Regions from separate parts of the Bacillus sp. NPDC077027 genome, predicted to be linked through region 1. Evidence: riboswitches for the same ligand, from Rfam matches in the RefSeq annotation. Region 1 holds a riboswitch; the other holds the start of a gene.
The links. Region 1 has a riboswitch for glycine ahead of gcvT (glycine cleavage system aminomethyltransferase GcvT). Riboswitches for the same ligand answer to the same signal wherever they lie in the genome.

Region 1 (14,980 bases):
ATCAATGTCATCACCTTCCTTTCGATATTATAGCACATTCAGAAAGGTTTGATAGAATGACTTCTTACCAGTGGGGTAGACTCTGAGGACTTTTGGTTCGTTTTTAGAAAATGGCTGACTTGTTGCGGTGTGAGCCCTGCATTCCGAGCTTCAATTAATAATTGAATCCATTCGCTGTCAAGCTTTTTCTTTTCCTTTTCCATGCAAATACCTCCTAAAATACTGAATCGTGTATTTCAGGCACTTAACGCATTAAATGCAAAGACAAAGGTGGCATGTCCTCATGGTCGTTTGCGTCATGTTTTCGCCCAATACAAACTTACAAATTTTTCTTTTTATTTATTAAAAGATGTATATATCCGGAGAAAGAAAGGTGTTGAATAGAAAAAATCTTACCCTCTCTTCCTTTGCTGAAGATAAAACAACCCACCATTTTCAATCGTTAAACTGATTTTTGGCTCATATAAAGACTGAAGCGCTTGTCTTTCTATTTCATATTCTACAGATGTGCCTGAAGTCCCTTCATAAAATTGATTTAAAAGTTCAGAATCTTCGTTCCATTTTTGTATAGCTCTAATTGCCCAGTCGTTTGGCTCCTCATATGCATAACGCTCCATCAAAGTGAAGAGGCGTCTCACACCACTTTCCGGTTTGATCATTGTACTCATAGTGAAACAATAATCAGGAATTTGTGAAGATAGTTGTCGCTTTTCGAGTTTCTCTTGAAATTGCTCGACCACTTCTCCACGAATGAGATGGAGACCAAGTGAGAGAAGCTTATCTCTTTTTAGATCGGACAGATAAGAAATTTTGACATTTACTCCAAGCCAAGGCTCAAGTGCGACCTGTGTTTTGCTTACAGAGTTTGTTTGTTCGTAAAGGCGAATAAATCTTCCTTGTTGTTTGACAGCTTCAAAGATTTGAAACAATCGTGGCGAGCCAAAGTGAATAAATTCACCTTCTACGTTTGCTCCGGCTTTTTCTTGATCGGTAATAAGTGTGAGCTTCCGCGGCTCAGGTACGCCGCCTGTTTTTTCAAGCCAATGCCAATAAAAGGGTCGATTCATAATCATTTTGTCCATTTCAATTGTCAATTGCACAGTCATATGTCCACTACTTTGTTCAATAATGTCACATTGGTTTGCTACAAAGAATTTTTTAAGGAATGCATGAATGTCATGTTGTTGCATAAAAGAAAGCCTCCTTTTTAACCTTGCTGTCTTTTTTCAAGTGGGGGAGGTGTCGCCTGAGACAAAAAGGATGTAAACTGGCTTAACCTCGTTTTCATTTCACTATCAGACTGTTGCTGATATAAAATGTCATGAAGCTCTGCCTGAGCATCTGTCACTTCAATGCGCGTTAATATATCATCTAAGTCTCCGATCACATGTTCAAATAGCTGAATTTTTTTATAAAGAAGTTTTAAGATATGATCTTCCACAGTGCCATTTGTCGCCATATTATAAATGTGGACGTCTCGCTCCTGACCGAGTCTGTGGATACGTCCAATTCGTTGTTCAAGGCGCATAGGATTCCAAGGGAGATCGTAGTTGATGATTTGGTTACAAAATTGCAGGTTTATTCCTTCACCGCCTGCTTCTGTTGCAATGAGCACTTGAGCACGTTCGCGAAATAAATCTTTCATCCAATCCTTTTTACTTCGTTTGAAGCCACCTCTAAATGGAACAGAACTGATGCCATTTTGTTGGAGAAACCATTGTAGATAAATTTGTGTCGCGCGGTATTCAGTAAAAATAATCACTTTTTCATTTAATTGTTGTATGAGTTTGACGACTTCTATTGCCTTTGTGTTTTGTTCCACTTGGTGAATTCTTTCCATCATTCGCTCAATGGCATCATACCCAAACACATTCTCCTGTCCATCTTGCATTTTTTTTAGTGTCATATACACAGCTTCACGGCTTGAACAGCACTCACGCTCTAGTGTCATAATCGAAAACATGTGTTTAGCGGTAGATTGATCTTCTTTTAAGAGACAAATTTCATCATATAAAGCCTGTTCAGTAGGTGAGAAATCAATAGAGATGGTTTTCACATGACGCTTCGACCACTCAATACCGGTGTCTTGTCTTCGGTTTCGTATCATGACTTTGTTGACGAGCTGTTTTAGCGTGCTGTGATTTTCAAGCTGTAAGTCTTTCTTAGCAAACACATCTTTAAATTGATGCTCATTTCCTAAGTGTCCGGGCTTTAGTAGAGAAACAAGATTGAAAATCTCACCAATGCGATTTTGAATAGGGGTTGCAGTTAGTAAAAGACAAAACTTCTTGTTCAAGTTTCTAACAAACTCATAGTTTTTCGTTTTGTTGTTTTTTAGCTTATGTGCTTCATCAATAATCACCATGTCATATGAAATCGATAAGATGGTGTCGCGGTGGGGCATCCTTTTCGCTGTGTCAATGGAAGATACAACTACATCACATTGCTCCCAAACGTAACTCTTTTTCTGTTCAACAGCATCAATATAAAATTTTGATCTTAATTCATGTACCCATTGGGATACAAGAGATGCAGGAACAAGGATTAAGATTTTTTTTGCAAGGCCTCGAATCATGTATTCTTTTAAAATGAGTCCTGCCTCGATTGTTTTTCCAAGGCCTACTTCATCAGCTAATATTGCTTTACCATTCATTTCTTCTACCACTTTTTTTGCGACTTCAAGCTGGTGTGCAAGTGGTGTAAATGCTGTTAGGTGAGAAGGTGCCTGTAATCCCTCAAAAGAATCAATGGCCGTGACCTTTTGTACTTGTGCTGCCAATTGATACATTTCCCAGTTCGCCCAAGGGCCATCATGTGTAAGGCAACGCATGAATTCGTTTGTCCAATCATGATCAAAAATCGTTTGAATATCCAATGGGAGTGAGCCTACCTTTCTGTCAGAATATCACTTGAAATGTTCTGTTTTTAAACGCTTCACTTTATGAAAAAGAAAAGGGGAGCGAAATATATCCACAAAAGCGAACGATCATTCTTTCTTTTTTAGAAATGTTAATGATTTTTATATTGCCCTTGTTGTGTAGCTAATGGTAGGATGTTGGTAAGTGATCTTCTGAATAAATCACCCACTTTGATAGTATGTCCAATAAAGGACAAGAATATGAGCGAATGATGGTATGGGGAGAGACTTGAAGGCGAGACAGATGCCAACAAGCGCCGAAGGAGCAAGCCGCACGAGTGCAGTGAATCTCTCAGGCAAAAGTACTCTTACCGGACGCAACTCTGGAGAGTGTTTGCTTCTTTTGTTGATGGGCAAACCACCAAAGGGGAAAACGCACAGACATATTTGTGTTTGTGCTGTAAACTTTCAGGTGCAAGGACAGAGAACTTTCTTTTTAAGGGAGTTGTCTGTCCTTTTTTGCTGCATTTTTTCTGAAAATTCAGCTTGATTGCAGCAACATGATGAAAAAGGGGGAAACGATCTATGCTTAAACGAACACCACTTTTTAATGAGTATCAAACGCTTGGCGGTAAAACGATTGATTTTGGAGGCTGGGAATTACCAGTTCAATTTTCATCCATTAAAGAAGAGCACGAGGCTGTTCGAACAAAGGCAGGACTCTTTGATGTGTCTCATATGGGAGAGGTTGAAATTACGGGTAAGGACAGCCTTGCTTTCTTACAAAGATTATTAACCAATGATGTTTCAAAACTGACAAATGGACGCGCACTATATACGGCGATGTGTTATGAAGATGGTGGAACCATCGATGACTTACTTGTGTATCAAAAAGAGGATGAAAACTATCTGCTTGTTATAAATGCCTCTAATATTGAAAAAGATGTGGAGTGGCTCTTAAAAAATCGGTTGAAAGATCAAGTGACGATCAAAAATGTATCTGATGAAATGGCGCTTTTAGCACTTCAAGGACCGCTTGCAGCTAATATCATCAAAGAAGTATCGAATGACGAAGTAACGGCGTTAAAGCCTTTTACATTCAAATCGTCTGCCCTCGTTGCTGAGAAAGAAGTCCTTGTTTCAAGAACAGGCTATACAGGTGAAGATGGTTTTGAAATTTACTGTCAAACAGAGGACGCAGTACATATTTGGTCTCTCCTTTTAAAGGTAGGAAAGCCAAAAGGATTGATCCCTTGTGGATTAGGAGCGAGAGATACGCTGAGGTTTGAAGCGAAACTGCCCCTTTATGGACAGGAGCTGACGAAAGATATTTCTCCGATAGAAGGTGGCATTGGTTTTGCAGTGAAACCAGATAAAGAAGCTGATTTTATCGGAAAAGAGGTCCTAAAGAAGCAAAAAGAAGAAGGCACTGACAGAAAGCTTGTTGGTATAGAAATGATTGATAAAGGAATTCCAAGAACGGATTACCTAGTTTTTTCAGGCGAAGAGCAAATTGGCTTCGTCACAACGGGAACACAATCACCTACCTTAAAGAAAAATGTCGGGCTCGTGCTGATCAATCAATCTTTTGCTGATCTGCATACAGAGGTAGAAGTACAAGTCCGCAAAAAACGTTTGAAAGCAAAAGTCGTCGCCACACCATTTTACAGACGAGCGAAATAACAAAGGGGGAACAAAGGATGAAGCACAGATATTTGCCACAAACAGAGCAAGATCAGAAAGAGATGCTAGATGTTATCGGTGTCGAGTCGATTGATGAACTGTTTTCAGATATTCCTGAAAAGGTGCGGTTTAAAGGGACGTATGATATCAAACAAGCAGCATCTGAAACGGAGCTAGTAAGAGAGTTATCTCGCCTCGCTGCTAAGAATAAAGATACTGTTTCCTACGCATCGTTTTTAGGGGCGGGTGTGTATGATCATTACCAGCCTGTCATTGTAGACCATGTTATTTCACGCTCTGAATTTTACACTGCATATACACCTTATCAACCAGAAATATCACAAGGAGAGCTGCAAGCCATTTTTGAATTTCAAACGATGATTGCAGAACTGACAGGTATGGATTTGGCAAACTCTTCGATGTATGACGGAGGAACTGCTTTAGCTGAAGCGGCAATGCTAGCAGCAGGTCATACCAAAAAGAATAAAATTGTCGTCTCAGAAACGGTACATCCAGAATCACGAGCTGTCCTGAAAACATATGCGAAAGGCCAAAATATTGAAGTGATTGAAGTACCCGCTTATAAAGGGCAAACAGATTTGGCTCAATTAGAAAAGGCAGTTTGTGAAGAGACCGCAGCTGTACTTGTGCAATATCCTAATTTTTTTGGGGGAGTAGAGCCGTTAAAAGACATTGAACCATTAGCTCATCAAGGGAAAAGTCTGTTTATCGTTTCTAGTAATCCGCTAGCACTTGGACTTTTAACACCACCAGGTCAGCTTGGTGCAGATATTGTTGTTGGTGATGCCCAACCATTTGGCATTCCTGCTGCGTTTGGTGGTCCGCATTGCGGTTATTTTGCTGTCACGAAAAAATTGATGCGAAAAGTACCTGGTCGACTAGTCGGTCAGACTGAGGATGAAAACGGTGTTCGAGGATTTGTTCTGACCCTTCAAGCGAGAGAGCAACATATCCGCCGGGACAAAGCGACCTCTAATATATGTTCCAATCAAGCACTCAATGCACTCGCTGCATCCGTTGCAATGACGGCACTTGGCAAGCAGGGAATGAAAGAGGTAGCAAATCAAAATGTGCAAAAAGCACATTATGCGAAAAAACAAGCAGAAGCACATGGCTTAAAGGCAGATATGGAAGGTTCTATTTTCAATGAATTTGTATTGAAATTGAAAGAGCCTGTAAAAGAAGCGAACAAAAGGTTGCTTGAAAAAGGCATCATTGGTGGCTATGATCTAGGACTTGTCTATCCTGAGTTAGAAAATCATATGCTTGTTGCCGTCACAGAGCTCAGAACAAAGACAGAAATTGATACGTTGATCAAGGAATTGGGGGATCGCCATGAATAAACAAGACCAACCGCTTATCTTTGAAGTATCGAAGGAAGGTAGAATCGGGTATAGCTTACCTGAGTTAGATGTGCCGGTTCAAGAACTATCGGAATTGTTTGATGAATCTTACGTAAGGCAAGAGGAAGCTGAGCTCCCACAAGTATCAGAGCTTGATATTATGCGCCATTATACAGCGCTCTCTAGGCGAAATCATGGTGTAGATTCCGGTTTTTATCCGCTTGGTTCTTGTACAATGAAGTACAATCCAAAGATCAATGAAAAAGTAGCGCGTATCGCAGGGTTTGCTCAAGTGCACCCACTTCAAGATGAAGAAACAGTGCAAGGCGCACTAGAGCTTTTATACGATTTAGGAGAGCACCTTGAAGAAATTACAGGAATGGATGCTGTCACTTTGCAGCCTGCAGCAGGTGCTCACGGTGAATGGACCGGACTGATGATGATTCGTGCCTATCATGAAGCAAGAGGGGATTATAAGCGGACAAAAGTCATTGTGCCTGATTCTGCTCACGGAACGAACCCTGCTTCTGCCACAGTTGCCGGTTTTGAAACAATCACGGTAGCTTCTGATGAAAATGGATTAGTTGATTTAGAGGATTTAAAGCGTGTGGTCAATAACGAAACAGCTGCACTTATGCTGACAAATCCCAATACACTTGGTTTATTTGAAGAGAACATTTTAGAAATGGCTGAAATCGTTCATGGCGCAGGAGGAAAGCTGTATTATGATGGGGCGAATTTGAATGCAGTTTTAAGCAGAGCTAGACCGGGAGATATGGGATTTGATGTCGTTCATTTAAACCTACACAAAACGTTTACAGGCCCACACGGAGGCGGAGGTCCAGGTTCGGGACCAGTTGGTGTCAAAGAGGACTTGATTCCTTATTTACCAAAGCCTGTATTAGTAAAACGAGAAGGCCAATTCCACTTCGATTACAATAGACCTGATTCAATCGGTCGAGTAAAACCGTTCTATGGAAACTTTGGGATTAATGTTCGCGCATATGCCTATATCCGCTCAATGGGCCCTGATGGCTTAAAGGCAGTTACAGATAATGCAGTCCTCAATGCAAACTACATGATGCGTCGTTTAAGTGCACATTATGACTTGCCATTTGATCGTCACTGTAAACATGAGTTCGTTTTATCAGGGAAACGTCAGAAAAAATTAGGTGTACGAACACTAGATATTGCTAAACGTTTGCTTGATTTTGGTTATCATCCGCCAACGATTTATTTCCCGCTCAATGTTGAAGAGTGTATCATGATTGAGCCGACGGAAACAGAATCAAAAGAGACGCTAGATTCATTTATTGAGGCGATGATTCAAATTGCCAAAGAAGCAGAAGAGCATCCAGAAGTGGTGCAGGAAGCACCACATACAACAGTTGTGAAAAGAATGGATGAAACAAAGGCAGCGAGAAATCCGGTGCTTGTGTATCAAAGTAAATAAAAGAAGACTCAGGGAGTTCTGTCTCCCAGAGTCTTTTTCATTAGTTCTTTGTTTTAATACGACCGCCCCATTTTTTGAAGCCACCTTTTAAATTGTAGACTTCACGACAGCCATTTTTGCGAAGCGTTTGTGCCGCTTTTCCGCTTCTGACGTTGTTTTGGCAATAGAGATAAACAGGCTTGTCTGGACGAATTTCGTTTTTCCGTTGCTTTAATTGTGACAATGGAATGTTTCTTGCCCCTAAAATATGTCCGCCTTCAAACTCATTCGGCTCTCTTACATCAATGAGCTGTGCTTTACGATAGCCTTTAATGAATTCCTCTTCAGTCAGCGTTTTCATGATACGTTGCTGATAGATGAAATTGCCGATTGAATAGAGAATGAAAAGTCCACAAAGGGAGAGGACAATAATATTAAATATTGGCAATACGACTCGACTCCTTCTTGAATATCATCACAGCAAACTGTGTGATTGTACGTTTTAGACAAATACTATTATAGTAAAGCTAAAGAATCTTGTCATCATAAATGATGCTAATTATTTTCAATTCATTCCCCATTTGATAGACTTGATAAAGAGAGAAGCCGCTGTTTAAAGGCGGATATAGAAAATTGACTTTGTAAAAGAGAAGGGATTTTATATGCAAAAAGAGAAATGGTGTTTCATTGATACAGGAAATAAAGATCCTGCCTTTAACATGGCGATGGACGAAGCACTGCTTTATTGGCACAGTGAGAAGCTCATTCCACCTGTCATCCGTTTTTATGGATGGGACCCAGCAACGCTGTCTGTCGGCTACTTTCAAAATGTTGAAAAAGAAATTAACATGGACGCTGTTCGTAAGTATGGTTTAGGCTTTGTTAGGCGCCCAACAGGCGGACGGGGTGTACTCCATGATCAAGAACTGACATATAGTGTGATTGTTTCTGAGGAGCATCCAGAGATGCCTGCAACTGTAACTGAAGCATATCGCGTGATTTCAGAGGGCATTTTGGAAGGCTTTAAAGAATTGGGACTTGATGCGTATTTTGCCATTCCTCGTACTGAAAAAGAGAAAGAAAGCTTAAAAAATCCAAGGTCTTCTGTATGTTTTGATGCACCATCGTGGTATGAGCTTGTTGTAGAGGGCAGAAAGGTTGCTGGAAGCGCTCAAACAAGACAAAAAGGGGTGATCTTACAACATGGCTCAATCTTAATTGATTTAGATGAAGACAAGCTGTTTGATCTGTTCTTATATCCAAATGACAGAGTGAGAGAACGAATGCAGCGTAGCTTTAAAAATAAAGCGGTCGCGATCAATGAAATATCAAAACGAACTTGTACGATTGATGATGCCCGTGTCGCATTTAAGCATGGATTTGAAAAAGGTTTGAACATTGAGCTTGTGCCATATGATCTTACGGATGAAGAACTAGCCTTTGTGAACCATCTTGCAAAGACAAAATATGCGTCTGACGATTGGAATTACAAGCGCTGACAGCTTTAGCTTTTCTTGTGTTTTTAATGGCAATAGTGTAGACTTGTTATGATTATTAAGTAAAGGTGCATTTTGGAGGGGTATTATGACGACACCTAGTATGGAAGATTATATTGAACAAATTTATATGCTAATAGAAGAAAAAGGATACGCAAGAGTATCTGATATAGCAGAAGCCCTCGCTGTCCATCCCTCCTCTGTAACAAAAATGGTTCAAAAACTTGATAAAGATGAATACTTAATTTATGAGAAGTACCGTGGACTTGTTTTAACCCCAAAAGGGAAAAAAATCGGTAAACGGCTCGTATACAGACACGAATTACTTGAACAGTTTTTAAGAATCATTGGTGTAGACGAAGAGAAAATTTATGATGATGTAGAAGGAATCGAACATCATCTTAGCTGGAACAGTATTGATCGGATTGGTGACCTTGTTCAGTTTTTTGAAGAAAACAAAGAACGGTCTGCGCAGCTGAAAATCATCCGAAAGAAAAACGAACAAAACAATCAAGAATAATGACAGTGAAAAGGACACTCAACGGATGAGTGTCCTTTTTGTATACAGTTCTATTTTCACAAGTGTGCTCCTAAACTAATAACAGTGCGATCTAAGAAAAAAGGGGGCTCCTTTATGAAAATTGACGGTGTATTCTCAGGAGGTGGCATTAAAGGTGCAGCGCTTGCAGGTGCCTATGAAGCACTTGAGAAAAAAGGCTTTCAGTTTGTTCGACTTGCAGGTACAAGTGCGGGTGCCGTTATTGCCTCACTGATTGCAGCTGGCTTTACAAGTGAAGAAATGAAGGAGCTATTAGAGGAAATGGATGAGCATAAATTGCTGGATCAGCGTTGCGGTTTTCTGCCATTTAAAATGTTGAGGTGGATCTCCATTTATTGGCGTCTTGGTTTATACAAAGGGGATCTGCTAGAAAAATGGTTAACAGACGTGTTGAAAAGAAAAGGTGTGACTGTATTTGGTGATTTAAAAAAAGATACTTTGAAAATTGTTGCCTCGGATTTAACGAATGGAAAAATCCTCGTATTACCTGATGATCTTCCCTCTTATGGACTGAACCCTGAGCGATTCTCTGTTGCCCGTGCCATTCGCATGAGCTGTAGTCTTCCATATTTTTTTGAACCCGTCAAATTAAAATCATCGAGGGGCATTTGTACAATTGTGGATGGAGGCGTACTGAGTAATTTTCCGATTTGGCTATTTGTAGAGGAAAAAAAACGCCCTGTTGTAGGTGTGACCCTTACGCCAAATGAAAAAGAGCGTCCGCAACACTCCATCCGCAATGCGTTTGAATTGTTCGGTGCTCTCTTTGAAACGATGCGTGGTGCGCACGATGAAAGGCATATTGCCACTAAACACGAACGCAATATTATTTTTATTCCTGTTGAACATGTCATCGCCACTGACTTTCATATCATGACTGAAAAGAAAAGGGCGCTCGTCGATCTAGGTAGACAAAAGGCCGAGCAGTTTTTAAAGAATTGGACGTATTAAAAAAGAGCCTTGTTTTTCTTCTTATTTTTCTTGCCTTCAATCACAGTCAACTGTGTTTGGCTTTTCTTTTTGAGAAGGACGGGCTTTGACTTGTGGTCAGTCGGCACGCTCCGAAGATGAGTGACCCGATTTTTCACATGGCTTTTCGCTTTTGGTTTTGTATGCTGGTAGCGACGTTTCGATTGTCTCACTGCCTTGCGATAAAGATTCCCTTCTGATCCGCTGTTTCGATTCACAATCCATTTAAATAGGAAAAACATAACCGCTCCAATGATCACAACTGATAACAGCATAGTGAAAAGCCTACCAGGGTTTGTTGTGAGGATATACACAAATCCCAAAACACCTAAAGCGATAATGATGGTAAAAGCAGGATGTACTCGGCGATTCATAACTGTCCACCTCCGAAGGTATTTACCGGATTTATAAGCTAGATCACTTGATGAGCAGAATCTGACGCTGCTTTTTCTGACGCCTCTTCTAAACGAAGAAGTTCATTGAAGCTTTCGATTGCAACTTCAACTTGATCGTCAGTTGGCTCTTTTGTTGTGAGTAGTTGTAGCCAAAGTCCAGGATAGCCAAGCACTTTTAAGACTGGTACATCCCTTAGTTTGTTTGTCAATTGAAGGACTTCAAATGAAATCCCAAGCACAACCGGAATGAGCGCCAGTCGATTCAGAATTCTGACCCATAAAGGATCTGTCGGTACAAGTAAATAGACGAACATGCCGACAATGACAGTGAATAAAATGAAGCTGCTTCCGCATCTGTAGTGAAGACGAGATTGATTTTGTACATTTTCAACTGTAATGTCTTGACCCTGTTCATAGCAGTTTATGACTTTATGCTCTGCTCCATGATATTGAAATACCCTTTTAATTAAAGGTGTCATGGAAATAAAGTAAATATAGCCTAATAAAAGCATTAATTTAAAGAACGTCTCAATTGCAATTTGTGCGAAATTACCTGAAAAGATGGGACGCACCAATTCAGCTAAAAAGACAGGTACGAGTGTAAAGACGAATTTACTAAAAAGAAGTGAAAGAACTCCAATGACGGCGATTCCGAATATCATCGACAATTTCGATCCTTTTTGCTCCTTTACAAGTGAATGATCTTCTGAAGGATCAAGATCATAGCGTTCACTTGAAAAGTTCAAGTGCTTACTACCATTAGCGCTTGCTTCTACAAGTGCTGCGATGCCTCTGATAAACGGGATTCTCTTAAGGAAGGTGACCTGTTTATGAGAGGTTCTAGGAAGTCTTAGAAATTCGATGGATTGATCTTTACGACGGATGGCTGTTACATAGTTCTTTTTGCCCCCGAACATCACACCTTCGACGACTGCCTGGCCTCCATATGCTGGAGGTTTTGTTTGATTGGACATGATTATCAACCTACCTGTTTCCTGTAATTTACATGCATTTCTTTATACTCCTATTGTACAGGAAAAAAAGCGAAATCACTAGGTTCACATGTCGATTATCTACTAGATTTCTAACGACTCCTTTTTAGGCAGTATACCCTGTTTTATACATTTTACACATATACATTGAAATCCTTTTTTTTATGACTTTTTGGACATACTACTTGTTGGAGGTGTTCGTATGAAACGTGATGAAAAAGAAAGTAATCAAGAAAAAAATCAGCAGGTGTCGACGGCTTCGTTGATTGGACGGGCAGCTGCTGTAGGTTTTGTTGGAGGTGTATTTTGGGGCTTTATCGGTTTTCTGACCCATATGTTTCATTTTTCAGAGGTGAGCCCAAATATGCTGCTTCAGCCATTTGTGCTAGGTGAATGGAAAAAGGGAGGACTTGGTACATTTTTTAGTATTGTTCTTCTAGGTATTCTTTCTATGATCGCAGCCTTTATTTACTACGGTACACTCAAAAAAGTGAGAGGGTTTTGGATAGGGTTATTGTATGGCATAGTGCTTTGGGTGCTTGTATTTTACGTGTTTAATCCGATTTTTCCCGATGTGAAGCAGGTTCAACAATTAGAACAGAGTACAATTGTGACAACATTTTGCCTGTATCTTCTTTATGGGATGTTTGTTGGTTACAGCATTTCATTTGAATATAATGAATTAACGAGTGACAAGTTAGCAAGGGCACTTGGCAACAAGACAGAATAAAGTGTAAATCCACTATTGATATGATAAAATATTTTTGGGAACGAAAGGTTTCTAAGGAAAATGAAACAGAAATCATGATGAATTGAATTCGTGTGAAGGAGTGTTAATATGCCGCATTTTTTAGTACTGAACGGACCGAACTTAAATAGGCTTGGAAAAAGAGAGCCTGCTATTTATGGTAGCAAGACACTGACTGATTTAGAAACAGATTTGTTTCAATTTGCTGAAAGAGCAAATATCCAGTTAACGTTCTTTCAATCGAATCATGAAGGGGACTTAGTGGACGCGCTGCATGAAGCAGAGGATCAGTACGATGGTGTTGTATTTAACCCAGGGGCTTTTACCCATTACAGCTATGCGTTAAGAGATGCGATTGCAAGTATATCCTTACCTGTCGTTGAAGTACATATTACTAATATTCATAAGAGAGAAGAATTTCGCCATCATTCTGTCCTCGCACCGGTGTCAATAGGACAAATTGTTGGGCTTGGGATGGAAGGATACAAATTGGCGATACGTTACTTAGTGAGTGAAGGGGGAGTTTCGTAATGAAACTTGATAAACTCAGAAAGTTACTAGCTGATTTAGAGATTGATGGTCTTGTGATTACAAGCAGCTTCAATCTGCAATATATGACCGGGTTTACTGGCTCTTCTGGTCTAGCGGTTGTATCGAAGGACCGTGCTACATTTATTACTGATTTCCGTTATACAGAGCAAGCGAAGGATCAAGTAAAAGGCTATGACATCACTCAGCATAAAGGGAGTATCGTAGAGACAGCAGCTCAAACGGCAAAAGACTTTGGTGTGAAACGCCTTGGATTTGAACAGAATCATATGACATTTGCTGTATACGAACAGTACAGAGAAAAAATGAGCGGAATAGAGCTTGTACCAGTCTCAGACTCGGTTGAAAAGTTGCGCTTGATTAAGTCAAGTGAAGAGATTAAGATATTAGAGGAAGCTGCGAAGATTGCAGATCGTGCCTTTGACCATATTCTCACATACATCAAGCCGGGCCTGACAGAAATTTCGGTCATGAACGAGCTTGAATTTTTCATGAGAAAAGAAGGTGCTGAAGGATCTTCTTTTGATATGATTGTTGCTTCGGGTGTCCGCTCAAGCCTTCCCCATGGTAGAGCAAGCGAGAAGGTTATCGAATCAGGCGATATGGTGACGCTCGATTTTGGTGCTTACTTTAAAGGATATTGTTCAGATATGACGAGAACAATCGCAGTTGGACAGCCAAGTGACAAGATGAAAGAGATTTATCATATCGTATTGGAAGCAGAAATTGCTGGTGTGGATCAGATCAAGCCAGGTTTGACAGGGAGAGAAGCTGATCGCATCACACGAGACATCATTGAAAAGTATGGCTACGGTCAATATTTCGGACATTCGACTGGGCATGGACTCGGTATGGAGGTTCATGAAGCGCCTAGTTTATCCTCTCGCTCTGACACAGTACTTGAAGAGGGGATGGTCGTAACGGTTGAGCCTGGAATCTACTTGCCAGATGTCGGCGGCGTGAGAATTGAGGATGATATTGTCCTGACAGCAGATGGTAATAAACGACTGACCCACTCACCGAAAGAATTGATCATTTTATAAAAATGATGAAATGTAGGAGGATAACTAAATGATTTCAGTAAACGATTTTCGTACAGGCCTGACGATTGAAGTGGATGGCGGCATTTGGCGCGTTGTGGATTTCCAACACGTAAAACCAGGGAAAGGTGCGGCGTTTGTTCGTTCTAAACTCCGTAACCTTCGTACAGGTGCAATTCAAGAGAAAACTTTCCGTGCAGGTGAAAAAGTAGCCAAAGCACAGATCGAAACAAAAACGATGCAATATTTATATGCTAATGGAGATCAGCACGTATTCATGGATACAAGCTCATATGAACAGCTTGAATTAAGTGAAACACAAATTAAAGCTGAGTTGAAATACTTGCTTGAAAATATGTCAGTACATATCGTGATGTACGGTGCAGAGACATTAGGTGTTGAACTACCAAATACAGTTGAGTTAGAAGTAGTTGAAACTGAACCTGGTATTAAAGGTGACACAACTTCTGGTGGTACAAAGCCAGCGAAAACTGAAACTGGCTTGATCGTTAACGTTCCATTCTTTGTGAACCAAGGAGACAAGCTTGTCATTAATACAACAGACGGTTCATACGTATCAAGAGCATAGAGCCTTGATTGAAGAAAGACTGTAAACCCAACGTTTACAGTCTTTTTTTATGGTTTTTTGACAAGTGCGCCTCACAACTCTCTCATCCTCTAATAGACCCCTTCGTTTTAAGTCTTCTATTAAATAGAAGATATTTTTTTCTAAATGGTCCTGTCATCTATTCTCTCTTTCTTCTCTCTTCATTCTAAAAAAGAAGACTACTTCAAACATCAAAAGCATATAGTGTAAAAAAAGCTGGAGGTTATCATGAAACAGTTTCTCTTTCCAGGCATTCATCCATCAGTTGCGGCAATGGCAAGCATGAGAT
Region 2 (14,980 bases), on a different contig from region 1:
TGCAAACTCAGCGATGGATGCTGGGACGTATCCTGCGTTGATGGAGTCTTTCCCGCAAAACTCAGGGTCGGCGAATGTGATTGTGAAGGCATTTATATCGATTGGGGCAACGCTATTGCCGTTTGCTATTTTCTTTTTGGCAGAGCATGATTTATTTTACGGGTATGCCTTTTTTATTCCTGCGCTCATCTATCTTGTGAATGTGCTGTTTCTTTGGACATTGCCGTTCCCGAATCATCGCAAGATTGAGCAAGTTCAGGTGACAGAGCATAATGCGGTGCCGCGCTTTTCGTCTGAGCCTACATTTTGGAGAGAAGGCATTGCGCTGATTGTGATTAGTTTTACCTCAAATGGCTTATATGCCTTGCCACAGATTTGGCTCCCTACCTATGGAGAGGAGATTTTGGAACTGACATCGGGTGGTGCAGTGAAGCTGTTGAGTTATTATAGCATGGGTGGTTTGCTGTCTGTTTTGCTGCTAGCATGGTTGTTACGCCGGTTTATCCGCCCTGTGACGATTCTGCTTGTCTATCCTATGATCACGTTAATATCTATTTTTGTCTTATTGGTTGTGAAGTCACCGGTCATTGGTACGATCAATGCGTTTGTTTTAGGTTTTTCAACGGCAGGTGTCTTTCAGTTAACGTTAACGGTGATGGCTGAATTCTTCTGGAAAAACAAAGGAACAATGACGGGAATTATCTCGACAGCAGGTGGGGTATCGGCGATTGTTATACCGGTCGTCACTGGTTTGATTAAAAGCAACTCAACCATTTTGCAGATTTTCATGTTCGATGCAGTGATTACAGTCATTGCTATTTTAGGAGCTATTTATATTTTTTATCGTTATCGCCGTATCATGATCCACGAATAAAAAAAGACGACTTCCATAGTGGAGGTCGTCTTTTTTTATCATGTTAGAAACGGTCGTTTTCGAAAAGAATTTTTTTGACTTGATCGACTGGCATATCTTCGCCTGTAAATAGCTTATAAGCAAGAGCACCTTGCCATAGCATCATGCCTAGACCATTGATCGTTTTTGCACCTGCTTCTTCTGCTTGTGCTAGTAGCTTCGTTTTTTGCGGGTTGTATACGACATCTGTGACGGTTAAGTCTTTACGCAGTACATCTAGTGTGTCGTCTATAATGCTTAATTGGTCAAGTGGCTTCATGCCAAGGCTTGTCCCGTTTGCTAAAATCGCACTTTCGGCTACTTCACGACGGAAGGTTTCTTTGTCTTCTAGTGGGAAGATGTTGGCTTTCACGCCGAATGATTTCATCTCATTATTAATGTAATTGACGTTTTCTTCTGCTTGTACAAAGTATTGATCTTGACGAGCAAAGATGCTGATTTCACGAATACCAGACTGGGCAAGTTGGATAGCAATTGGTGTTGCGGCACCACCTGAGCCAACAAGTGTTACTTTTTTGTCCGCTAGTTCAATGCCATGTTCGATGAGATTTCTCACATAGCCAAGACCATCTGTATTGTATCCAATTAATTTCCCATTATCATTTACGACTGTATTACTCGCACGTGTATGTTTCGCTGAATCGTCTAGCTCATCTAGGTACTCAAGGACTTTCATCTTGTTAGGCATAGAGACGTTAAAACCTGCTGCGCCTACAGCTTTTAATCCGTTTACTGCTGCTTCTAATTCATCATTTCCTACTTCAAACGCTAGATAAGCATAGTTGAGTCCTGACAATGTGTATCCTAGGTTGTGCATACGTGGTGATAGGCTATGACCAATCGGTGTTGCTAAGAGTCCTACTAGTTTTGTTTTTCCATCAATGTTTCTTTCGTGTACGGTTGTCATGTTAGACATCTCCTCTATCTTTTTTGATTGAATGATTACGTTATCCAAAAATTTTCTTCATGCGACTAAGTACATAAACGGCTAGTGCCACACCAATGATGGCGATGACCATGTCAAAATAGAGGGTCATCTTGATGCCGTATGAGCTGACCAAACCACTTGTGATGAGTGGAACAAGGATAAATGCTGAACTCGCAGCAATATTGACATATGAAGAAGCCGTCGCCTTGTTTGTAGGGAATAACTTCATCATCATACTCATTGCGAGTTGGAAAATACCTGATGTAAACAACCCTAAGAAGAAGGTACTGATGATCACAATGCTGTATGCTTGCACTTGGAATAGTGTCAGCATGGCAAGAAAAGCACCAATCGGATAAATAATGGCGACCTTAATTGGCGAAATAAATTTATCCAATACAATGGAAAGTAAAAGTACAGACACGAGCGCACCGATACTGAAAAAAGACAGTAACTGTGTCGCTTGGCTAGCTCCAAGTCCAATCAATTTCAATCCCAATTGAGGAAGCCAAGTTTGCCATACAACAAATAATGCAGTAGATGTAAAGCCAATGATCACAACCGCTAAGCCTTCACCTAAGAATTTCGGCTGTTCTTTCACTTCTTGCTGTGATGCTTGTTCTTTTTCTGTTGCTGCAATCTGGTGATTTGGGAAAGGCATGAAGATGAGATAAATCCCCACCAATAAATATAAAAGACCTAATCCAAAGAACGCCCATCCCCAGAAAATATGATTCGCAACTAAGAATGCCAAAATAAATGGTAAAACGGTAGCACCGATGGAAACAGATGCTTTTACTAACACAGAAGCAGAGCTTGCTTTTTTAGGAAAAGCTTCTGTGAGTGCAGGGTAAGTACCTGAATCAAGCAATGAATTGGCGATACCCGCAGAAATCGCAAAAATAAAGGCCAACGTATAATTCGTTGTGGTTGGAATCCCAATTAAAAATATTAAGTAAAGAAAGTTCCCTGCAATAATCACAGGCTTACGCCCTAAGCGATCTGCAAGACGCCCAGAGAAGAACAGTGCAACCAATTTTCCGATTCCGATGGCTGAGACAAGCAAGCTAATCTTTGGAATGTCGACACTGTAGCGTTCTGACAAGCTGTCCATATTTGATGCGACAATAATGTTGATCATGCCGAGCATAAAATAGTTCAAATACATGCCAAGAGATGATTTTATATATGGATTTCTCATTTTTTCACTCCTATATTTGAAACTTTTCTTGTAGAAAAGGATCTAAATTCGTTTGTATTGCCTTGTTTTGATAGCATGACCTATTTTATATTTTTTAATAAGATTTTTTAAAAATACTTACCCATCCCTTTGATCTAACCAAGTAGACCGCTTTCTCGTCACATCCCTTGTTTTATTTTTCAAATAAAAAGGTAACCGATGAATATCCATCTGCTCCTTCCGGAATTAGTACATCGTTCTACTGAAAATAAAATAATAAAGACCTTGTTTAAAAATGGTCGTCCACGAGTAAAACAGATTGATTGAAACTAGAGCACTTGATCAGAGCGGTAAGGGCAATCTTTCTGATGATTACTTTGTATGGGTGTTTAGCAAATTGTTAGGTATAACGATATACTAAATAAGAAGCAACGAGATAAATATACTCCTGCCAGATATATGTGTCAAGTTTGTGAATTTGTGTTTTGAAAAAAGAAAATTGGAGGAAATAAAGAATTGATGCTTTGGGGACGTTTAGAGAGGAAAATATAAAAAAACGAGGACTGTGAAACAATCCTCGCTGTAGATAGATGACCTTCCATCTTTATTTTGAAGTTTCTCGTATATTTAGTTCCGGTTTTAAAATGAGACGTTGAAGCTCACTGCCTTTTCCGTTCATTTTATCGTATAAAAGATTGGCTGCCTTAACACCAATAGACTTGGGGAAGGAAGAGACGGTTGTGAGTGGAGGATGATACATGTCTGATTCAGGCACATTATCAAATCCAACAACGTCTATGTCTTCTCCAGACTTGATTCCTCGCGCGGCCAATTCCTGAATCACACCAAAAGCCACTAGATCACTAAAGCAAAAAATAGCAGTGGGCGGGTTGGGGTTATTTAGTGCCTGATCTAATGCCCTTTTTCCACCTTGACGTGTAGGTTCAATATCAATAATGAGGGAGTCATCTATTGCTAATGCTGCCTGCTCATGCGCTCTTTTAAATCCTTTCATACGTTCAATCCACGTAGAGGACGATTTAATCCCTCCTAAAAAGGCAATCCGTGTATGCCCTTTTTGGATGAGGTGACGGATGGCCATCCATGTTCCTTGTTCATAGTCGACACCGACATAATCAGAATGCACATCGGCAAGCTCTCGATTCGCCAGTACTTTCGGAATGCTTATTTTATTCAGCTGTCGGGCTGTTCTGTCTGAGCTTTTAGATGCTGGGTTTAATATGATGCCACCTACTCTATGCTCTACCATGGTGGAGATGAGTCGCTCTTGCTTGGAGACACTATCAAAAGTCGTTCCGAGTAAGACTGTATAACCAAGCGATTCTAATGTCATTTGTACACCTATCAAAAATTCAGAAATGAAGCTGTTGGAAATGTCTGTTACGATGACACCTACTATGTTAGAGCTCTTGGAGCGCATATTGGCTGCGACTCGATCGTAGACATAGCCTAATTCTTCAATTGAATTGAGCACTTTTTTTCTTGTCGCCTCTGATATTCTAGGGTTATTCCGAACAACGAGTGAAGCCGTTGAAGTAGATACACCTGCATGCCGGGCTACTTCTTGTAACGTGACGCCCTTTTTGTTTGATTTTTTCATATTATTCACCATCTTCAGTGTAATGAAAGCTTCTGTTCTATAGGATACCTACAAGGTTATTATGAGGTGTAATTTATTAAATGAAAAGTTTTAGCTAGCATGTAGAGCTAGATATGACATGGATCATTCTGTTGACATAGTTACAGGTAGGGTGTTGAGAAAGAATGAACGGTGAGTCTCAGTTGATTCATGTAAAATAAAAAAGAAACTCAGCGATTTTGAACTGTCCCATAAAATAGAAGATAATAAAAAGAAGACCTAAGTAACTAGTATGTGACCACAGTATTGAGCTGAGGTCATTTTTTTATCCCTTTTTAATCATTTATTGGGACGCTCCTTTTTTCTGTTTTCAAGTTTATAGTTCTCGATTTCTTTTGAGATTACTGATCGTTTGAAAGAGCAGTTAGGGTCTACTCTTATTAAACAATCTTATCATAAAGATAGAGTCGTTTATGAGAATGAATTAGTCCACAACGTTGGTTGTTTTAATATAAATGTTGACTTTCCCCCATACTGGAAGGTATATACTCAAACAAATATACGATTTGGAGGAGTTACATTGTTTAGAATTAGTGAGTTTTCCATGTTGAGCAAGATTCCATTGAAAACATTGCGATATTATGACCAAATTGGGATTTTGAAACCAGTTAAAGTCGATCAGGGCACGAGATATAGATATTATTCCGCCGAGCAGCTTTTTGAAGCAAACCGTATCCTGATTTATAAAGAATTAGGTTTTACTTTACAACAAATTGCTCATCTTCTTCATGAAGAGATCTCTTTGGAACAGATTCGTGGAATGTTTAAACTGAAAGAATTTGAGATCAAGCAACAACTTGAAGCTGAACAATCGAAATTAAGCCGAATTAAAGAACGTATGAATTTGATTGAAGCTGAAGGACGCACAGAGAAGGAGCAGGAGGTCATCATTAAAACCATTGAACCGCAAGATGTTATTTCGCTCTATTCAACTGGTTCAACGCAAGACATACCAGATCTTTTCTGCACACTCAATCAATTATTAGAAAAAAAACACGGCTCATTCATTACTGGTCCGCAAATCGTTTTATGGAGAGAATCAAATAACGAAGATGATGAGTTTGAATTGGAGGTTGGTTACGCTTATAAAAGTGGCAGCACATTTATTCCAGAAAACCTTAAGGTAAGATCTTTACCCGCTGAATCATCCATGGCGACGCTTCTCTTTCGTTCGGATTCGGCTATTGCATCTACTGCTTGCGTTGACTTAGCATTATGGATTGAGCGAAATGGGTACCATGTGAAAAAAGATCAACCTGGAAGAGAAGTACATTTGCCAATGTCGGGGAATGAAGAAATAAAATTAATCGAGATTCAAATTCCGATTGAGGGTGAGGAGAACAACCATGAAAAATAGAATGCTTATTTATTCATTGGCGTTTGCCGTTTTTCTTATCGGAACAATTGAATACATTATTACAGGGATTATCCAACTGGTATCTAACGATTTCAATGTATCGACATCTGTAGCGGGCTTGCTTGTAACGACTTTTGCTCTATCGGCTGCAATTGGCGCACCTATTGTTATCGCTCTGACCATTAATGTAGACCGAAAGAAACTATTGCTAACCACACTTCTTGTTTTTATCTTAAGTACATTCTTATCATTCTTTAGTCCTTGGTATGGCATGCTGCTCTTTACAAGAGTTGTACAGGGTGTTAGCGGGGGAATTGTAACAGTAGTTGCAATGGCTGTAGCTACACGCCTTGTTGAAAAAGAAAAAAGAGGCAATGCGATAGGAATTATTTTGATGGGCCTCAGTAGTTCTCTTGTAATTGGCGTTCCAATTGGCACCTTTCTTAGTAGCATCATTGGATGGAGAGGACTATTTATCGTAGTTGGCGTATTCGCACTCCTCCCATTTATTTTTATCTACAAGAATGTCCCATCCATAAAAGAAAAAGAACCTGTCACAATTAGAATGCAATGGTTGATATTAAAGAATAAAAAAATGGTGATCACTGTAATCATTACGCTCCTTTATATAGGTGGATACTCAACCTTATTTACATATCTCACCCCCTATCTGCAAGAACAATCAAATCTAACCATCGAACAAATAAGCGGGCTTCTGCTTTTAGCAGGTATAAGCAGTTTTATGGGTTCAAGAGTTGGGGGGCTGACTGTTGATAAAAAAGGACCTAAGTTGACCATTTTTATCGGGTTGCTATTACAAGCGATCATGTTACTGCTCCTTTCTATTGTTGGCGAGTTTTTATCTTTAGTGGGAGTAATTGCGGTTATCATGATTTGGATGTTGGCGACGTGGGGTACGTCTCCAGCGCAGCAATTCTATTTAGTAACACAAGTACCGAGATCTCCTGATATTGCTTTAAGTGTAAATACGTCTTTCATTCAATTTGGATTTGCAACAGGATCGGCTTTAGGGGGGTATGTAATAAACATATCATCTGTTTTGAGCCTTGGATGGATAGGGTTAGGCTTTGTGATCCTAGCTTTATTAATAGCAACAATTTTGTTTGCTTCTGAAAGTGGATCTAAGAATCTATCTCATTAAAGCATCATGAAAGTTGAGCTACTCAAAGCTTGAGTTTTGTTTCATCATTACGCACCCATAAAAAATGTCTTTTTGGAGGATTACTATTATCTCCATTTACATATTTACCTATAAGAAAAGGAGTGGAAAAATGAAAGATTACGATGTTTACTCACTTAAAAAAACAGCTTTACAATCGGGAGGGAACCTTCCAAATGCATTCCTTGCCTATAAGACATACGGCACTTTAAACGCTGACAAAAGTAATGTCATTGTTTACCCTACTTGGTTTGCCGGGCAACACACTGATAATGAATGGCTCATAGGAAAAGGCAAAGCTCTTGATCCTGATCATTATTTTATCATTGTTCCAAATATGATCGGGAACGGTTTGTCTTCATCTCCAAGTAATACATTACCTCCATACGACAAAGCTAATTTTCCACTAGTGACTATCTATGATAATGTTCGTTTTCAGCACGAACTTATAACAGAAAAGTTTGGTATAAAAAAAGTCGCTCTCGTTGTGGGCTGGTCTCTCGGAGCAATTCAAGCATTTCAGTGGGGAACTAGTTATCCTGACATGGTGGATCGAATTGTGCCATTTGGAGGCGTAGCAAAAACTCGTCCTCATGCTCAAGTCGTTTTTGAAGGGCTTATTGCGACATTGCAAGCAGATAACAAATGGCAAAAAGGATTTTATACTGAGCAGCCTAAAGGTGGCTTATCCGCGATGGGACGTGCATATGCTCCATGGGGCTTTTCGCAAGCCTATTATCTAGAACAATTATATCAATCGGAAGGATATGCAACATTGAAAGACTATTTAGAAGAGTATTGGGATCAAGTGTTTTTTTCGTTTGATGCTAATGACTTGATTACTATGTTACGTACAGGCATACATGGAGATATTAGCATGAACCCAAGAGACAATGGGAATTTGGATCAGGCATTAGGCCATATTACCACTAAAGCTCTCGTCATCCCAGGAACAACTGATTTATTTTTCACTCCTGAGGACAGTGCATATGACGCAGAGCGTATGCCACAAGTCGTTTTTCATCCAATTGAATCCAAATGGGGACATTGCTTCGGTATCGGTCAGAATGAGCAAGATTCTGTTCAGATCGACAACCTCATAAAAAATTTTTTATGAGAAAGTTAAAATCAATTTAATGGTAATTAAGCGCTGTCTGATACACCACTTTTCTATCAATGCTATTATTGATTTTGCTATCGGTGGTGGTGTAGGTGCTATTCAATGTCAAATTGCTAAACAATTAGATAAGAGGGATAAGCGTCCTAATAATGGTTGGGTAGATATATATTAGGAGGAATTTTATGAAAATTTTTATGAAATATGCTGTAATGATTCTGTTTGTAAGTGTATTTTTCTATTATTACAATATGTTTATGCCTAAAAATTTTCTGTATTTTATTGTTGCTTTTCCTATCGGTTTTTTTGCTATTACCATAATTGATAAGTTGTTTAGTGATAAGTGATTTTTGAAATAAGCAAGCTATATGGTTGCTTATTTTTTATGGGGTTAGAAGAAGATATTGTAAGTATTCAAGGTGCTTGTTCTTATATATGATTTTAGCACGCACACAGGGGTGTGTATAAGTGCACTATTGTCATGGGTGTTCTATTACCAAAATTGCCACCACTTTTTTTGTTGTTCTTCAAATTGTTCAAGTCGTTTTAGAATGGCACGATTGAACTCTTTTTTTTGAATGCGATCACGACATTGACATCTTGTAGCGGTATTCCATATGGACAGATTTGATTGATACAAGGTCGCTACAAGTTTGGCTACTTCTTCTAGTGATTTACCACTCAATTTAGAGTGTGTATATATACTCCATAGCGGATAAAATGGACTTATTAACCTATTATCTTTAGCAACCAAAGGTTACACATTGAGCAAAAGGAACGTGCCAATTTATGCCAATCAGTAACGTTCATGAACAATTTCCATTGACACCATCATCATCAAAGAGTAAAATATGAAATTATTCAGAAATAGCAACACCTCGTTCAATAATAAAATACGAAAAGCTATGATTGCTGTGGGTCACACTATAGCAGGAGCAGCTTCTGGAGAGACCGTGGGTATCTGCGGCGCCGAAGGGTTCACAATCTCAGGCAAAAGGACAGAAGAGTACGGAATAATGTATTTGTGATGCAGTAAAACCGCATTGCATATCTTTATTTTGCTATTCTTATGACCATGAGATTGGAGCGCATCCAATCTCTTTTTTTATGGGTTTTTTTTGATGCTCATTATTTCACTATCATGGTTTTTAGGAGGGCATAAGGTTGGCACAGCAAGAGTTAAAGCGAGATTTATCAAATCGGCACGTTCAATTAATTGCCATTGGGGGAACCATCGGCACTGGGTTATTTTTAGGCTCAGGTAAAGCCATTCAATTGGCAGGTCCCTCTATCATTTTGGCTTATCTCATCGTGGGGATGGCAATCTTTTTTGTGATGAGAGCACTTGGAGAATTATTGTTATCAAAAGCAGGCTATCAGTCTTTAACGGACATAGCTGAAGACTATCTTGGGCCTTGGGCATCATTTGTGACAGGGTGGACGTATTGGTTTTGCTGGATAATGACAGCGATGGCGGATGTGATTGCTGTCGGTGTTTATGTACAGTATTGGTTTGATATCCCGCAGTGGATTCCTGCTTTTATTTGTTTACTCATCTTATTAGGCTTTAATTTATTAACAGTCAAGCTTTTTGGGGAGCTTGAGTTTTGGTTCGCTTTGATTAAGGTCATAACAATTCTTTTATTAATTGGGATTGGGATCGTGCTATTAGTCATTGGGTTTAAAACAGATGCGGGCCCTGTGACTGTGACAAACCTGTGGGCACATGGCGGAATTTTTCCAAACGGCATGACTGGCTTCCTGCTGTCATTCCAGATGGTCGTCTTCGCATATGTTGGTGTGGAGTTAGTTGGTGTATCCGCAGCAGAAACGTCGAATCCGCAAAAAAATATTCCATCAGCGATTAATAAAATCCCGTTGAGAATTTTATTCTTCTATGTCGGAGCAATCTTTGTTTTATTATGTATCAATCCGTGGATGGATTTAAGCGCGTCAGAAAGTCCTTTTGTCAAAACGTTTAGCTTAATCGGTATTCCAGTAGCGGCAGGGATCATTAACTTTGTCGTCTTAACATCCGCCGCATCTGCGTGTAATAGTGGCATGTTCTCAACGAGTCGTATTCTCTATAACTTAAGCCATCAGAAGCAGGGACCGAAATCGTTTGGCAGGCTTAACAAACATGCCGTTCCAAGCAATGCTTTATTTGTTTCAACCATTGTCGTTTCTGTTGGGGCTCTTTTAAGCAAGCTAATCCCAGAGCAAGCCTTTGGTATAGTGACGACGATTAGCGCGATTTGTTTTATTTGGGTATGGAGTATTGTGTTGATTTGTCATCTCAAATATAAAAAAACGCGTCCACAGCTCCACGCGACGTCAACTTTTAAAGCGCCATTCACACCATTTGTGAATTATCTAGTCTTGCTGTTGTTCGCGACAATACTAGTGATAATGTTGTTTGCGGAGGCAACACGCCCTGCGTTATTATTGACGCCATTATGGTTTGGGCTGTTGTTTATTCTTTATAGCCGTAGGAGGAAAAGGGCTGTTTAAAGGAAGAGGGTGTCTTCTACCATGTTCATGTTTTCCTTGCTATCAAAACTTTTATTTAATAGAATACAAAAAGAAATTTCTTTATGAAATGAATAAATGTGGAATTTATATAAAAGTTAGATCCAGTGAGGAGGCTTTCATGGGTTTTAAGAATGAATTCAAACGAGAGATGCGTAATTTTAAGAAAGATCTAGAAAAAGAGATTCAAAAGACGTGTTCAGTAGAGTACAAAGGACATCGTATTGAAGTGATCAATGAATTAAAAGAAGAGCAGTTGTTCATTGATGGGGTACTAGTCGATCAGAAGAAACGGAAATCAGTATTCTTACAGCTTGTCCCCTTTTCTAAATTGTCAGGGACATTACATTCTAAAGACGGTGTGAAGCATAAGGTTTCTGTAAAAGTCGGTGGCTTGACACGCTTTACATGTGTGATAAAAGTCGACAATGTGGTTGTTTTAGATGATTCGTCTCATTTAGAATTTCTCCCTTGGGAACACAAAGAAAAAATCGTTCCTTTTATTGAACAGCAAGTTCAGCGTCAAAGTGTCATTGATGATCTACCAGATGATGAATATTTGTATGACGAAGATGATGTACGACTCGTGGCAGGGTTATCCGATCAATTGATGGATGAGGGAACAACACCATTTTATGTGGGTAAGCTGATTAAGTTATTTGAAGCACAGATGCAGAATCCTTCAACTAAAACTAGAAAAGCGACCTATGAGAAGATCATTTTTGACAATATGGCAAGCTATATGGAAGAGTTCATTGAACGCTTCCAGGAACTGAACTGGAATGAATCTCATGTGCAGAAAGAAGCGTTGTGGCTGCTTCATCATGCGGCACATCGCGAGGTTGTTAAGTTTGCGGTGACTGTTCTTGGTTGTACGAATTGCGAGGAGCATCAAGAGCTTTTAATGACAATTGGTCAGCATGATGAATTTACACCATATGTTGTATTTGCGCTAAAAAATGGAACAGAGTATGGAAACGATCATATTTATCAGCTTGCCAAGTCCGTTCATGGATGGGGGAAAATTGAAGCAGTCAGAGCCCTTGAGCCTACTTCACCAGACATTAAGCATTGGCTTCTCACAAATGGCTGTGAAAATTCAGTGATGAACCAATATCTCGCCTATACTTGCGCCATGAAAGGTGAATTAGATGTCGTTTTAGACAATGGTGACATAACAAAGGAGCTGTATGATGGTGCAGCGCTTATTATAGACGCTTTGCTTGATGATGAAGGACCCTGTGAAAATATGGATGATTACCCATATGCAGTCGACGTTCTGACTCGATTTGTGTTCCACGCAACGAAGCATTGTCATACGATTGAAGACGTGTATCCACTTGTGAAAATCCATGCATTTTTACATGAGAATGAGAATGTATGGGAAGAGCGGTTTTCTGATCTGTGGAAGCCATTTCAACGAACTGATTTACAGGAGCGAATTCAATCTATCTTGAAAGATTCCCATTGGGCGGAGCTCTCTTTGGAGACATTAAAAGAAGGGTTTCGGTTTCAAGCGCTTGAAGTTGCACGTTATTATGGGGTAGAAATCACATCGACATTATTTGATTTGTTTGAAAAGAATCCGACCCAAGGTGAAATTTACTTTGCGATCATGAAAGCAAACGAACCTACACATATCAAGCATCTTTGTGCGATTGCAGAGAAGCACCTTTCTTTGACGAATCTTTCAGAGGATGATCAATATTGTCTAGAAATGATTGTGCCAGAGTTGTGTCATGTTGAAGGAACGGGGCTGTCACTCATACAAGCAGCGCTAGCCTCTGGTCAAGGGATCTTACAATATCATGCTATGAACGCACTTGAAGGATGGTCGCCAGATTCGTGGAACAATGATTCAATACTTGCAAACATCAAGCACATAGCTGAGACGACCAAGGATAAGGAAGACCGTCAATTGGCGAAAAAGCTATTAAAACAGCAATAAATATCGCCTGACATTCAAGAAGCACAGTCCAAATAAAAATGGACTGTGCTTTTTCTGATGCTAACGATTCCTAATCCTCAAAATATATTTTGCATTCAATATCGTGAGAATCAAACCAATGATGATAATGGAGAATAGTTGTGAGTGGTTGGAGCCAATCGAATAAAGAGTTAAAATAAACATGGCGCCAATAAGCAGGATGTTCATGCTTTGAAACGTAAAATAAAGTCCCTCTAGCATGACGTGACGTTCTCCTTCATCAGATGTTTCCAGCAGTTTTTTTGAATAATTTACATCTGAAACTTTTGGTAAATGACGTTCAGGGTACACCAAAGTCAGCACTGACCCAGCTACATACGTGCAGATGGTGGCTGTAACAAATAGAATACCAGTGATGACAATCAGCCATATATGTTGCTGTGTGATGACAGCGATACTGATCGCAATGATTGAAAGGAACGTACTGCTATTATTCGCTAGCGTCACATCACTATATTTTTTGTACTGCCATTCATCAAGCGTATCTTCCTCTTCGCCTGATAAGGAGAGTGAAGCCTTTTTCTTCATTTGGGAGACACCAGCAAAGCTCCATATCGTTAAAATGAGGGAGATTCCGCCAATCAAGATGGTCGTTTCAAATGAGATGTGTAAAAATGTTGATTCAAATTCTGCTGCGAGTAAGGCGTAAGCACCCAAAAATCCGAGCGCTGGTCCAGCAAGCATCTTCCAAACCGTTTTCATGTGCATTCATCCTCCTCGAAAATAAAGATTTGTTCAATCGGTTCTTCGAATATGCGTGACAGCTTGACAGCGATAAGCAGTGAAGGCATTAGTTCGCCTCGTTCTATTAAACTAATGGTTTGACGCGAGACTTTTGCACGTTTTGCAAGCTCTGTTTGATTGATGCCGTCACGCGCGCGCAGTTCTTTTAGCCGTGTTTTCATATCATCACCTCGATCATATCTAATTCAATTGTAAAGTATGATATTCATTTTGACTAGTTTATTTGTCAAAATGAGCAGTTTTTTTATCAGAAATGTGATCTTTATGCATCGAGTGAACAGTGTTACGCTTAAACTAATAAAAAATGAGGTAGGAGGAGTATCGTGTTTTTAGATCAATTAAAGAAAGATTTACATAAACAACAGCCCCTTTTTATTGGGCAGGATACGGCATTTCAAGCCGCGGTGCTCGTGCCATTAGTGCAGGTGAAAGGCGAGTGGCACATTCTGTTTGAAGTACGGTCATTTACCATGAGAAAACAGCCCGGTGATATTAGTTTCCCAGGGGGACGAATTGATGGGAACGAAACGCCACTAGATGCGGCTTTAAGGGAAACGTATGAAGAGCTCGGGGTTGATCCAACAACGGTGGAGGTCATCGGACAATTAAGTCCGTACGTAGCATCACCTTCATTTGTCGTCTATCCATATGTAGGCATCATTGATTACGAACAAATCATTCAATCCTACAATAAGGAAGAAGTCGAAGAGCTATTCACCGTGCCATTGAAATGGCTACTAGATTATGAGCCTTATTTGCATGTGGTCTCAGTTCAACCAACACCCGCTGAAGACTTTCCATTTGAAAAAATTATGAACGGTGAGAAGTACAGCTGGGGTACGAGGTCGATAGAAGAATGGTTCTATGATTATCATGGTTACACAATCTGGGGGCTGACTGCACGGATTTTGAAATACTTTATCGGAATGATGAGATCAAAAAACGGATAGGTTGATGAGTGCATTTTCTTCTAAAGAAGAAGATGCTTTTTTATTGTAGAAAAAATATTGCTATTTTGTGAAAAGATTATTATGATACTCATGAAACCATCATAGTTTTTGTGGTACCGAAAAGGAGGTCTTTATTTGAAGACACGTGTGATGAAGGAAGCACTGCTGCTTATTCAACAAAAGGGTTTTACATTCACAATTAGTGAGTTAGCCAAAAATTTAGGGACGAGTAAAAGAACAATTTATGAGCATTTTACTTCAAAGGATCAAATAATTGAATTCATCATTGATCAACTCATTTCACAGATTCAAGAAAAAGAGAACGAAATAATCGAGAATACAGATATTGAGTTACTGGATAAAATGAAGCAAATTCTTTGCTGTACGCCTAATGAATTTAAAATGATGGATATGCGCCTTTTATCTGATCTGAAA

Region 2: it holds a riboswitch for glycine, as region 1 does, so the genes downstream of both, ACQKEZ_RS09745 (amino acid permease) here and gcvT (glycine cleavage system aminomethyltransferase GcvT) in region 1, are expected to answer to the same signal.

Annotation. Positions count from the first base shown of each region.
Region 1 is NZ_JBNNIO010000001.1:573,838-588,817, forward strand. Features, by position in the region: gene sinR (transcriptional regulator SinR) at 1-5, opposite strand, end outside; gene ACQKEZ_RS03135 (anti-repressor SinI family protein) at 39-203, opposite strand; gene ACQKEZ_RS03140 (YqhG family protein) at 393-1,190, opposite strand; gene ACQKEZ_RS03145 (DEAD/DEAH box helicase) at 1,208-2,875, opposite strand; glycine riboswitch at 3,127-3,235, shown strand; glycine riboswitch at 3,239-3,343, shown strand; gene gcvT (glycine cleavage system aminomethyltransferase GcvT) at 3,443-4,540, shown strand; gene gcvPA (aminomethyl-transferring glycine dehydrogenase subunit GcvPA) at 4,558-5,904, shown strand; gene gcvPB (aminomethyl-transferring glycine dehydrogenase subunit GcvPB) at 5,897-7,357, shown strand; gene ACQKEZ_RS03165 (rhodanese-like domain-containing protein) at 7,398-7,778, opposite strand; gene ACQKEZ_RS03170 (lipoate--protein ligase family protein) at 7,999-8,835, shown strand; gene mntR (transcriptional regulator MntR) at 8,921-9,352, shown strand; gene ACQKEZ_RS03180 (patatin-like phospholipase family protein) at 9,467-10,342, shown strand; gene ACQKEZ_RS03185 (SA1362 family protein) at 10,339-10,734, opposite strand; gene ACQKEZ_RS03190 (DUF1385 domain-containing protein) at 10,773-11,729, opposite strand; gene ACQKEZ_RS03195 (YqhR family membrane protein) at 11,950-12,477, shown strand; gene aroQ (type II 3-dehydroquinate dehydratase) at 12,586-13,026, shown strand; gene ACQKEZ_RS03205 (M24 family metallopeptidase) at 13,026-14,087, shown strand; gene efp (elongation factor P) at 14,116-14,673, shown strand; gene ACQKEZ_RS03215 (YqhV family protein) at 14,920-14,980, shown strand, end outside.
Region 2 is NZ_JBNNIO010000002.1:823,605-838,584, reverse strand. Features, by position in the region: gene ACQKEZ_RS09780 (MFS transporter) at 1-874, shown strand, start outside; gene ACQKEZ_RS09775 (quinate/shikimate dehydrogenase) at 918-1,820, opposite strand; gene ACQKEZ_RS09770 (MFS transporter) at 1,861-3,042, opposite strand; gene ACQKEZ_RS09765 (LacI family DNA-binding transcriptional regulator) at 3,626-4,642, opposite strand; gene ACQKEZ_RS09760 (MerR family transcriptional regulator) at 5,202-6,038, shown strand; gene ACQKEZ_RS09755 (MFS transporter) at 6,028-7,200, shown strand; gene ACQKEZ_RS09750 (alpha/beta fold hydrolase) at 7,331-8,335, shown strand; glycine riboswitch at 9,268-9,347, shown strand; gene ACQKEZ_RS09745 (amino acid permease) at 9,500-10,846, shown strand; gene ACQKEZ_RS09740 (hypothetical protein) at 10,986-12,812, shown strand; gene ACQKEZ_RS09735 (DUF3169 family protein) at 12,873-13,553, opposite strand; gene ACQKEZ_RS09730 (helix-turn-helix transcriptional regulator) at 13,550-13,756, opposite strand; gene ACQKEZ_RS09725 (NUDIX hydrolase) at 13,919-14,545, shown strand; gene ACQKEZ_RS09720 (TetR/AcrR family transcriptional regulator) at 14,681-14,980, shown strand, end outside.